DNA from 3 places in the Arthrobacter sp. 01L42 genome. Region 3 is predicted to be linked to each of the others. Evidence: predicted binding sites of a transcription regulator. Region 3 holds the regulator's gene; each other region holds the start of a gene.
The links. The regulator LexA, encoded in region 3, represses DNA repair genes until DNA is damaged. The targets are predictions, from matches to a motif close to TCGAACANNTGTTCGA.

Region 1 (3,985 bases), on a different contig from region 3:
TGACCGGAGACCGGCTCGCGGCCGTGCCCGTAGTCGGGGTGGTGTCGAGCCCTCTTGAGCGTTGTCAGCAGACCGCCCAGCTCATCCTCGATCGCCAGGCTGGCACGCCGTACGCGCCGGTCGATCTCGATCTCACCGAGTGCGACTACGGCCAGTGGCAGGGCCGCACGCTCAGTGATCTCGCGACCGAGGATTTGTGGCCGGTTGTGCAGTCGCAACCGTCCGCCGTCGTCTTTCCCGGCGGTGAATCCATGGCCGCGATGCAGGCTCGGTCGGTGGCAGCGATTCGACGCCACGATGCAGCCTTCGAAGCCGAGTACGGGCCAGGGGCCGTGTGGGTGGCAGTAAGTCACGGCGACATCATCAAGTCAATCCTCGCCGACGCGCTCGGCATGCACCTTGACCTGTTCCAGCGTATTAACGTGGGCCCCGCCTCCGTATCGATCGTGCGCTACGGCGCTAGTCGGCCGAGCGTCTACGCGACCAACACCGACGCGGGTGATCTGTCGTGGCTGTCGAACGGCCTCCACTCTGGCGATGCGCCGGTGGGCGGCGGTGCAGGGCAGAAAGCGCCATGAACCTCATGTGCCTAAAATACTGACATGCCTACACGTGTTCACGAGTTTGCCTGGCCTGATCGAATCGTCGTCGGCACCATTGGCCTTCCAGGGGCGCGCACGTTTTACCTGCAGGTGCGCGCAGGGACGCAGATCGTGAGTATTGCCCTGGAGAAGCAGCAGTCGGCTCTGCTCGCGGAGAAGATCGACGAAATTCTCGACCAGCTCATCACCGTCGAGGGCAACCCCTTCAGCATTCCCGCGAGCACTCCCATTGAACTTGTCGACAATGACCAGCTCGAGGCCGTTCAGGAGCAGTTTCGCACCGGCGCCATGAGCTTAGGTTGGGACCCAACCACGGCCCAGGTCGTAATTGAGGCCTACCCCATCACCGACGTCGATGCTGATGCTGATGACAACGACGAATCGCTTGATGAGGACGGCGCTAACGAGCCTGAAATGCTGCTGGTGCGCATGCCGGTCGGCACCGCCCGCGCATTCGCCAAGCGCACCCGTGAGATCGTGGGCGCGGGGCGTCCGACGTGTCCGCTCTGCGGTTACCCCATCGACGCCGACGGGCACATCTGCACCCTTCCCGAGGTCTGATGCCAGGGCCGGACCTAGTGACCGCCGAGCTGACGCTCACCGGCCGCATCACGACGGCTTCAAACGCTACATTTCTGGGCAGCATCGGCGACGTGGTGGTCGTCTATAAGCCGATAGCAGGCGAAAGTCCGCTGTGGGATTTTCCCCACGGCACCCTGGCTCACCGGGAGGTTGCCGCCTACCTGGTCTCGCAAGTCTTAGGCTGGGACGTCGTGCCGCACACCTGGCTGCGCGATGGTCCTATGGGCGAAGGAATGGTGCAGCTCTGGCAGGAGCAAGACCCGGCCCAAAGCGCCGTGATCCTGGTCGCGACGGACCAGGTGCCGGAGACGGGCTGGAAACATGTTCTCGAGGGACGGGATGAGAACGGACGGATGGTCGCCCTCGTTCACGAAGACTCGCCAGCGCTCAGACGCATGGCGGTGTTCGACATGGTCGTCAACAACGCCGACCGCAAAGGCGACCACATTCTTGCCATGACGGACGGACACCGGCACGGCGTGGACCATGGGCTCACCTTTCACCGTGACCACAAGCTGCGCACGGTGCTGTGGGGATGGCTGGGAGACGCTCTGACCGCCGAGGAACGCGACGGCATCGATCGTGTCAGCGAAGGACTGCACGGTGGGCTGGGCCGAAACCTGGCGGACTTGCTCAGCGCCGAAGAAATCGCATCGCTCGCCGCGCGCTGCGCACGGTTGCGCTTGGCAGGGCGGTTTCCGGCTCCGAGCGGTGAGATGTCGGCGGTGCCCTGGCCGCTGTTCTAAGGGAATTGCGGCTCAACTGTCAAAAGTTGGCTGCCCAAACGCCGATAACAGCGCCTACGCTCAACCAAGCCCGCAGGCCCCACCTTCCGCAGACGACGCGCCGAGCGTCCCATATACAGCACCCCTTCAGTCAGGTGTTGCGATGTTGAGGAGAAACCGCGCTGCCCACGCAGCCGAGGGATATGGGCAGAGTCCAACTTTTGTCGGCCCATCCGGCTACACTGAATGTATCGAACATATATTCGAATAAGGGTGTGTTGTGGGCGTTGTTGTCGGTCCCCGCGTGATAGACGCGGGCATGTCGTTGCTGTCGGTGCTGATCTCTCCGGTCCCCGTCGCGGCCGGGTATCCATCGCCGGCGCAGGACTACTTCGATGGGCGGATTGACCTGAACGAGCATCTGATCAAGGACATCACCAGCACGTACGTCGTGCGGGTCTCCGGAGACTCGATGGAACGCGCCGGCATCAGCGACGGCGACGAGCTGATCGTCAACCGTGCCCTGGAACCGGTGGACGGGTCCGTGGTCGTTGCGGTCCTGGACGGGGAGCTGACCATCAAACGGCTGCGGATCACGGGAACCGGGGTGGTGCTGCAGGCGGAGAATCCGGCCTACCCGGACATCCGCGTTCCGTCCGTGTCGGATCTGGTCATCTGGGGCGTCGCGACCCGCTGCCTGCACCATGTTTGAGGCACACCATGTCTAAGCCCTCCCCGATGCGGCGGATGCCGCAGATCGCGCACGTGGATGTGAACTGCTTCTACGCCTCGGCCGAGCGGGCATTCGACCCGTCCCTCGAAGGCCGGCCCGTCGTCGTACTGTCCAACAACGACGGGTGCGCCGTCACCCGGTCCCCGGAAGCCAAGGCTCTCGGCATCGGCCTCGGTGAACCATGGTTCAAACTCGCCCCGCGGGCCAAGGAGTGGGGACTTGTTGCCCTCTCGAGCAACTACGAGCTTTACGGGGACATCAGCGCCCGGGTGATGGAACTGCTGGGCCGCTACAGCGCTTGGTTGGAGGTTTACAGCATCGACGAGGCCTTCCTGGGCGTCAAAGGCGCGCCGGAGGACCTGCTGGTCCTGGGCCAGACCATGAAGGCAGCCGTGCGGCGCAACGTGGGGGTTCCGGTCTGCGTCGGGATCGCCGGGACCAAGACCCTCGCGAAACTGGCCAACAAATGGGCAAAGCACAACCCGGCCTTCGACGGGGTCTGCCACTGGGACTCCGTGCCCGCCGCCACCAGGGAAGCGCTGATGGGCCGGCTGTCTGTGATCGAAATCTGGGGCGTCGCGACGCGCCTGACCAAACGCCTCAATGCCTTAGGGCTTCAGTCCATCCTTGACCTGTCCCGGGCCGACCCGGTGATGATCCGGGACCGCTTCTCCGTGGTCATGATGCGCACCGTCCTGGAGCTGCAGGGCACGCCGTGCATCCCGATGGAGGAAGAACGGATCGGCCGGGACCAGCTCATCTTCTCGCGCTCCTTCGCCACCCCCATCACCACCGCCGCCGGCATGCGGCAGGTCCTGTCCGTCTACGGCCAGCAGGCATCGGCGCGGCTGGCCAAATACAGCCTCCAGGCCAAGGTCCTCACCGCCTTCGCCGGCACCTCGCACTTCAACCCGAACGACACCTCCTACCCCTCGGTGTGCGTGCCGCTGCCGATGCCCACCGCCGATCCCGTCCTGCTCACCCGGGCCGCCCACGCCCTCCTGCCCCACATCCAGGAAGGCATCAAATACGCCCGGGCCGGCATCATGGTCACCGACCTGCGGCCCACCGGCAACCAGGCACCGCTGGCCCTGTTCCAGAACCCGCACGAGGAACGCCACATCGGAACCCTCCTGGAGGATGTGACCCGCCGATACGGGCGCGGCTCCATCGGCCTCGGCCACGCCGGCATACGGGGCGGACCGGACTGGACCATGAAACGGGACATGCTCTCCCCCCGCTACACCACCCATTGGGACGAACTCCCCCTCGTCAAAGCCGCCTAACGCCAACACGCCCCCGCAGCACCGCACCACGAAAGACCACCCCCATGACCCTCAGCA
Region 2 (3,985 bases), on a different contig from region 3:
CGTCAATGTCGACGATCCGGCCGAACAGCCCGAAACTCGTCATGACCTCGACGCCCGGGCCGAACTTCGACTGGAGCTGCGCCTGCTGCTGCTGCGTTTTCTTGTTGCGGCGGAACATCATGAAGACGAACACGCCAAGCATCACGAACAGGAGAATTGTCATTAGATCCAAGGGGAAAGTTCCGTTCTGTACTTGCATAGCTGTTTTTCAGCAACGTCCGTTTGCTCCTGACGGCGCGGGCAGGGGTCTGCGCAGCAAACTGGCCGCGAGACCGTCCCCCAGACCGCCGGCGGCTACCTGCTCTCCGCCCACGGAAACAAAACCCGGACGTGCCGAGCGTCATACCAGTCTAAAGGGAAAAGCTGAAAGAACGGTGCTAGCGGCTGTTTCGGATCCACTGAGGATCGGTTTCTTCGCCGAGATCCCCACCGGACCCGCCGATCGGGCTCTCGCCCGGCTCGTCGGCCTGGAACAGTTCCAGCGGGTCCTGGCCGAAGGCGCCGGCCGGAATGGCGAAGCCCAGGTGCGTCCATGCCGGCGCCAGGGCTATCCGGCCGCGCGGCGTCCGGCCCAGGAGTCCTTCGCGCACCAGATAGGGCTCGGCGACCGTTTCCACGGTCTCCGTTTCCTCGCCGACGGCGATCGCGAGCGTGGACAGGCCTACCGGGCCGCCGCCGAACTTGGTGATGAGGGCCTCGAGAACGGCACGGTCCAGCCGGTCCAGGCCCCGCTTGTCCACCTCATACATGTCCAGGGCCGCGGAGGCCGCCCGCGCGTCGATTTGCTCGATGCCGTGCACAAGCGCCCAGTCCCGGACCCGGCGCAGGAGCCGGTTGGCGATGCGCGGCGTGCCCCGGGACCGGCCGGCAATCTCGCTGAATCCGGCGGAGTTGACCTTCAGGTCCAGCAGGCCGGCGGAGCGGCGCAGGACCAGTTCCAGCTCCTCGACGGAGTAAAACTCGAGGTGGCCGGTGAAACCGAACCGGTCCCGCAGCGGGCCGGGAAGGAGGCCGGCCCGCGTGGTGGCGCCGACGAGCGTGAAGGGCGGCAGCTCCAGCGGAATGGCCGTGGCGCCGGCGCCCTTGCCGACGACGATATCGACGCGGAAATCTTCCATCGCCATGTACAGCATTTCCTCGGCCGGCCGGGACATGCGGTGGATTTCATCCAGGAACAGGACCTCACCCTCAGAGAGTGAGGACAGGATGGCCGCAAGGTCGCCCGCGTGTTGGATGGCCGGGCCGCTGCTGATCCGCAGCGGAACGTTCATTTCGGCGGCGATGATCATGGACAGTGTGGTCTTGCCCAGGCCGGGAGGGCCCGAGAGCAGCACGTGGTCCGCGCTGCGCCCACGCATGCGCGAGGCCTCCAACACGAGGGAGAGCTGCTTGCGGACCCGGTGCTGGCCCACGAAGTCGTGCAGGTTCTTGGGCCGCAGGGCGGCTTCGATGACCCGCTCCTCCGGTTCCTCTCCCCCGGCGACGATCGACGGCTCAGCCACGCGCGCCTACCCGGTTCCCGGCGCGGGCGCCGTCCTGGCCCAGCCAGCGCAGCGTCGCGCGGAGAATCTCCGCCACATTGCCGTTCGCCGCGAGGTCCGGGGAATCGGCAAGGGACTTGTCGATGCTGGCCGTGGCATCCTTTTCGGACCAGCCCAGGCTGGTCATCGCGGCCACCACCTGCGGCTTCCAGACGGATTCGGCGGACACGGCCGCGACAGGCGCGCCGGCGGTGCCGTGCGGCACAAGCTTGCCGGCTAGTTCGAGCACGATCCGGCCGGCCACCTTCGGTCCGATGCCGGGGACCTTCGTGAAGGCCTTGCCGTCGCCGGAGTGGGCGGCCACCCGGATGGCTTCGGGCTCGTGGACGGCCAGCACCGCCAGTGCGAGGCGGGGACCGACTCCGCTGACGCTGAGGAGCACATCAAACACCTCGCGTTCGTCATCGCTGGCGAAGCCGAACAGGGTCAGCGAGTCTTCCCGCACGATCAGGGACGTGAATAGCTTTCCCTCCTCACCCACCCGGAGGCCGCTGAGGGTCTGCGGTGTGGCGTTGACGCTCATGCCGGCGCCGTTGAGGTCGATCACGGCGGAGGACAGGCCAACATGCGCAACGGTTCCACGAAGAAAACTGATCAAGGCCGGGCTCCTGGTCTAACTGGCGTCTACAACTGGGTGATGAAAGAACGTACAGCCGGGCACGCCGGCTATCCGAACATATCTACGAATACCCTACCAAGCCCCGCGGCGTCACAGCCGGACATTCAGCGCGCACGGCGCGCTTTTGCCTCCGCGTCCGCCCACGCCCGCTGCGCCGGAGTGAGGGACTGGCTGCCCGGCCCAGTCGTGGCTACGGCGGCCCCGCTGCCGGCCCGCCAAGCGTGGGTGATGGCCAACGCAAGGGCGTCGGCGGCGTCGGCAGGGCGCGGAGGCGCGTCCAGCCGGAGGATCTTGGTCACCAGCTTGGTGACCGCATCCTTGTTCGAGGTCCCGCTTCCCGTCACGGCTGCCTTGACCTCGGACGGGGTGTGCAGAGCCACCGGGATGCCACGGCGCGCGGCGGCCGCAATGACCACACCGGAGGCCTGCGCCACCCCCATGACCGTGCTGACGTTGAGCTGGGAAAAGACCCGCTCCACGGCGAGGACCTGGGGTTCGTAGCGGTCCAGCCACTCGTCGATGGACGTGGCGATGACCAGCAGCCGCTGGTCCAGGCTCTCCTCGGGTGAGGTGCCCACAACGCCGAAGGCCACCAAAGTGGCCCGCCGGTTCCGCTCGACGTCGACAACGCCGATCCCGCAACGGGTGAGGCCCGGGTCGACCCCCAACACGCGCAGCGTCACGGTTGGGCCGTCAAGACCGGGCCCCAAAAGTCACGTTTGGGTGAGCGGGTCACTCGGCTTCCAGTGCGGCCTGCACTTCGTCGCTGAGGTCGGCGTTGCTGTACACGTTCTGGACGTCGTCGAGCTCTTCCAGGGCGTCCACCAGCTTCATGAACTTCTTGGCGGCATCAAGGTCCAGCGGCACCTGCATGGACGGCACAAACTCGGCCTCGTCGGTGTCGTACTCAATGCCGGCTTCCGTGAGGGCATCGCGGATGGCCTGGAGGTCGGTCGGCTCGGAGTGGATCTCGAAGCTGTCGCCGTTGTCCTTGACTTCCTCGGCCCCGGCATCCAGCACGGCCATCAGGACGTCGTCCTCGGCCAGGCCGTTCTTCGGCAGCGAGACGACGCCCTTGCGGGAGAAGAGGTAGCTGACGGAGCCGGGATCGGCGATCGTGCCGCCGTTGCGGGAGATGGCGAGCCGGACCTCGGAGGCGGCACGGTTCTTGTTGTCCGTGAGGCACTCGATCAGCAGCGCGGAACCCTGCGGGCCGCGGCACTCGTACATGATTTCGGTGTAATCGACGACCTCGCCGGTGAGCCCGGCGCCGCGCTTGATGGCGCGGTCGATATTGTCAGCGGGCACCGACGTCTTTTTCGCCTTGGTGACGGCCAGTTCCAAGCTGGGGTTGCCGGAGAGGTCGGGGCCGCCCATGCGCGCGGCGACTTCGATGTTCTTGATCAGCTTGGCGAACGACTTGGCCCGGCGGCTGTCAAGGATGGCCTTCTTATGCTTGGTCGTCGCCCATTTGGAGTGGCCTGACATGCTTTACGCTTCTCCTCTGATCATTCGAATAAACAGTTCATGCACGCGCTTCTCCCCCGTCACTTCCGGGTGGAAGGAGGTGGCCAGCAGCTTGCCGGAACGCACTGCAACAATTCTAGCCGTCCCGTCCAGGGATTCGGGGTGGCCGGCTTTCGACGGTTCCACCTGGGCAAGGACTTCGACACCGTCGCCGACGCGCTCCACCCAGGGCCCGCGGATAAAGACGGCGTGGACCGGCGCCACTGCCCCGCCCGCGCCGCTGAACCCTAATCCCCTGAAGTCCAGGTCCGTCTCGAAGGACTCGCGCTGCCGGCCGAAGGCGTTGCGGCGCACGGTG
Region 3 (3,985 bases):
GGTTGTTCGGGGAACAGAGGAAGACAATGTTGGGCTGAAGCTCGCGGACTTGCTGTGCCGCTGATTCCGCACTGAGCCCATAGTCGGACGCGCGGGCCCCGACGACGTACTCCGTATCCGTGCCGGAGGCCAGCAGCGGGTACATCGAATACGTGGGAGGGAACCCGAGGGCCGTCCGGCCAGGGCCCCCGAAGGCCTGGAGGATTTGCTGAAGGACTTCGTTGGAACCATTCGCGGCCCAGATGTTCTCCGCGTCCAGCCCATGGCCAAGGTATTCGGCGAGGGCTTCGCGCAATTCGGTGAATTCGCGGTCCGGATAGCGGTTCAGCCCGGCAGCGGCGGCGCTCACGGCTTCGGTAATCGCGGCGCGGACATCGGCCGGGACCCCATGGGTGTTCTCGTTGACGTTGAGCAGGATGGGGACGTCCAGCTGCGGCGCGCCATACGGACGCAGGCCACGCAGATTGGTTCGGAGGGGCAGTCGGTTGAGGCGCTCAAGCTGGTCAGTCACGTGACCAGTTTAAGTGGTAGCGGGACGGGCGCTGAAACTGTGACGCCCGCGACGGCACCCGGGGGTGGCTACTTGGACGGAACAAACAGTTGCTGGCCCGGCATCACACGCGCGGCGTCCAGATTGTTCAACTGCACGATATCGGCCACAACATCGCGGGGATCGCGCTCCGGGGCCACCGACCCGGCAATGGCCCAGAGGGACTCCCCCGGTTGGACTGTGACGGATACGGTCGGCGTCACCGAGAGCTGGTCTGCGGAATCTGCCGCTTTCGCGGGAGCGTTGAGGAATCCGCTGAAGGACAGGATGAACGCCGCCAGCAGAATCAGGGGGACGCCGAAAAAGACGAAGCGTCCGCGCCGGGTGAGCCGAAGCGGCGGCTGCTTGGTCCGGCCGCCGGAAACCGCGGCGGCGGCTCCTTGCTGCGCCCGCGACTGCGCGGAGCCGCGGCGCCTGGCGTTGAGCGGGTACACGTTGCCGTGACTGGAACCGCTTTGGGCGAGGCCGCCGTGTCCGATGCTGCCGTGTCCGATGCTGCGGCGATCCACTGCGCCACCCGGACCAACACCACGGTGGCGGGTCGTGACGCCCTGAATGTTAGTGCCGTCAAACGCGCTTGAAACTGACATGAACTGAGCCCTCCTGGACCATAAGTTGCCGCCCGGCGTACTCACGTACTCGCCGCCAACCGGCCGAACCTTCGAACATAGAACCGAACATTGTCTGCGAACCCAGATCGTTGGAATCGAACACATATTCGAATCTTGCTGGTTCTGTTTTAGCACTTACTAACGAACGATGTCGAGACTCGCTAGAACAAATGTTTGAAAAAGGTCTGCGGCTGGCCTATTTTTGAGGGACAGGACAACCACTTTCGAACTCCCACTTTCGAACTAAAAGTGGGAATTCATTCGTAGTTGATCAGCAGGGTCTGACATTTCAGGCCGGAAGTTCCCGGTGACAGCAGCCACGGCAGCCGGGCGGAACGGAAAGGCGTTGGCGAACATGGCAGCACAAGCCACCGGCGGCAGGGCCACCCCACGGAGCCCGCAGCCCGCCCGGGCCCCCAAGAGCCTCACCGTCCGGCAAAAGAAAATCCTGGAGACCATCCAGCGGTCCGTCACGGACAAGGGCTACCCGCCGTCCATGCGCGAAATCGGAGACACCGTCGGTCTCGCCAGCCTGTCGAGCGTGACCCACCAGCTCTCCCAACTGGAAAAGCTCGGCTACCTGCGGCGTGATCCGAAGCGGCCCCGGGCCATGGAAGTGCTCATGCCGCTGACCCTGGACGAGGGGGCCACGCCGATATCTGGTATCGAGAAGTCCAGCCCCTTGCGGGCCGTAGGCGGCCTGTCGGTAACCGAGCTCGCCAGCGCCACTGACACGGCAATGGTGCCGTTCGTCGGACGCATCGCCGCCGGCGGGCCGATCCTCGCGGACCAGGTGGTGGAGGACGTCATGCCGCTGCCCCGCCAACTCGTGGGCCATGGCGAACTCTTCATGCTCAAGGTGGCCGGCGACTCGATGATCGACGCCGCCATCTGCGACGGCGACTGGGTGGTTGTCCGCCGCCAGGGTGATGCCGTGAACGGCGATATCGTTGCCGCCCTGCTGGACGACGAAGCCACGGTCAAGACCTTCCGCCAGCGGGACGGCCACACGTGGCTGTTGCCGCAAAACACCCAGTACGAGCCCATCCTGGGCGACCACGCCGTCATCATGGGCAAGGTCGTATCGGTACTGCGCTCCCTCTAAACTGCGCTCACTCTAAACTGCGCTCCCCTTAGCCATCCGGGGCATGCTGCCAGTTCCTAGCGGCCACCCCGCGGCGGATTTCCGGCGCAGGGTGACGGCCCCGGTTTGGGACTTAAGCTTTCGCGGAGTCTTTCGCCAGGCGCTTCAGGGCTGCCATGGCTATCGATGAATCGGTGGTGGGCCAGAACGGCGGCAGCGCGGCGCGCAGGAAGCCGCCGTAACGCTCTGTGGAGAGCCGCGAATCCAGCACTGCCACCACGCCCCTATCCGAGGTCGAGCGGATCAGCCGTCCGGCGCCCTGCGCGAGGCGGATGGCGGCGTGCGTGGCCGAGACGGCCATGAAGCCATTGCCGCCGGACTGGGCCACGGCCCGCGAACGTGCCGTCATCAGCGGGTCGTCCGGCCGCGGGAAGGGAATCCGGTCGATGACCACCAGCCGGCAGGACACGCCAGGGACGTCGACGCCCTGCCAGAGGGACATGGTGCCGAACAAACACGTGTCAGGTTCGTCGGCAAACTGCCGCACGAGCGCCGTCATGGTCGACTCCCCCTGGCACAGGATGCTGAGGCCCAGCCGGGGCCGCATGGCCTCGGCTGCTTCCTCTGCGGCGCGCCGCGAGGAGAACAGGCACAGGGCGCCTCCGCCGGAGGCGCGGATCAGCTTCTCGAGTTCGTCCAGGGCCTCGGGGGACGTTCCGCGGCCGGGTTTGGGTAGGTGCCGGGCTACGTAGAGGATGCCCTGCTTCGGGTAGTCGAACGGGGAGCCGACGTCGACGCCGGTCCAGCTCGGGGCGCCGTTGCCAACCAGGCCCAGGCCGCCGGCGGCGGGTTCGAAGGCAGCGCCGATGGTCAGTGTGGCCGAGGTCAGGATGACGGTGTGGTCCGCGAACAGGCCCTCGCGCAACCGCCCTGCGACGCTCAGCGGGGCAACGTTGATCAACGCCGGCGCGCTCTCGTCCGGCTGGGAGTAGCCCTGCGCCGGGTCGAAGCTGCTGTTGCGGGAGAACCACACGACTTCGCGGTTTTCGCGCGCGGCCAGGAGGCGTTCACAGAGCTCCAGGATGACCATGAGGCGCGAGCGGGCCAGCTGCCGTCCGCCGTCCGCCGACACGGAGCTGTCCCCCTTGGAATCGGACAGGGCGGCGCGGCACGCGTCGCGCAGTTGGTCGATGCAGTCCAGCTGCTCGCTGTTCAGGCCGTTGGGCATCAGCCCGCTGGGGACGCCGTCGATGGCGAGCTCCAGGTGGGCGGCGGCATTGTTCAGCGCATCCACGGTGATGCCCGTGTGCTTCCGGGCCCCGGACGCGGCGGCGTGCACCATCGCCACGGAGAGCTGGCCCGAGACCGCGCCCGTGACGCGGTCCTGAAGTTCGTGTGCTTCATCCACCACGACGACGTCGTACTCGGGCAGCACCGCCAGGCCTTCGAAGGCACTGACGGCGAGCATGGCGTGGTTGGTGACCACGACGTCGGCATCGGCGGCGTTCTGCCGTGCCAGTTCGCTGAAGCATTCGGCCGCGAGCGGGCATTTCTGCGCGCCGAGGCACTCCATGGAGGTGACCGAGACCTGGCGCCAGGCCCGGTCCGTGACGCCCGGCATGAGCTCGTCGCGGTCCCCCGTGGCGGTCTCCTCGGCCCATTCGCGCAGCCGGACAACTTCCTTGCCCAGCTGGGAGGACGGCCCGCCAAGTGCGGCGGCGAAGTGCGGCACGGACGTGT

Region 1: the regulator LexA is predicted to act here: its motif matches at 2,161-2,176, upstream of AC1DN2_RS03165 (LexA family protein).
Region 2: the regulator LexA is predicted to act here: its motif matches at 2,212-2,227, upstream of ruvA (Holliday junction branch migration protein RuvA).

What each region holds. Positions count from the first base shown of each region.
Region 1 covers NZ_JBFTSL010000003.1:18,201-22,185, forward strand. Annotated here, with positions in the region: gene AC1DN2_RS03150 (histidine phosphatase family protein) at 1-578, shown strand, start outside; gene AC1DN2_RS03155 (DUF3090 domain-containing protein) at 603-1,163, shown strand; gene AC1DN2_RS03160 (SCO1664 family protein) at 1,163-1,930, shown strand; gene AC1DN2_RS03165 (LexA family protein) at 2,190-2,621, shown strand; gene AC1DN2_RS03170 (Y-family DNA polymerase) at 2,630-3,928, shown strand; gene AC1DN2_RS03175 (hypothetical protein) at 3,973-3,985, shown strand, end outside.
Region 2 covers NZ_JBFTSL010000003.1:220,139-224,123, forward strand. Annotated here, with positions in the region: gene yajC (preprotein translocase subunit YajC) at 1-163, opposite strand, end outside; gene ruvB (Holliday junction branch migration DNA helicase RuvB) at 378-1,502, opposite strand; gene ruvA (Holliday junction branch migration protein RuvA) at 1,495-2,139, opposite strand; gene ruvC (crossover junction endodeoxyribonuclease RuvC) at 2,265-2,843, opposite strand; gene AC1DN2_RS04165 (YebC/PmpR family DNA-binding transcriptional regulator) at 2,893-3,648, opposite strand; gene pdxT (pyridoxal 5'-phosphate synthase glutaminase subunit PdxT) at 3,652-3,985, opposite strand, start outside.
Region 3 covers NZ_JBFTSL010000004.1:182,759-186,743, reverse strand. Annotated here, with positions in the region: gene AC1DN2_RS05135 (histidinol-phosphate transaminase) at 1-511, opposite strand, end outside; gene AC1DN2_RS05130 (LysM peptidoglycan-binding domain-containing protein) at 580-984, opposite strand; gene lexA (transcriptional repressor LexA) at 1,517-2,266, shown strand; gene AC1DN2_RS05120 (ATP-dependent DNA helicase) at 2,379-3,985, opposite strand, start outside.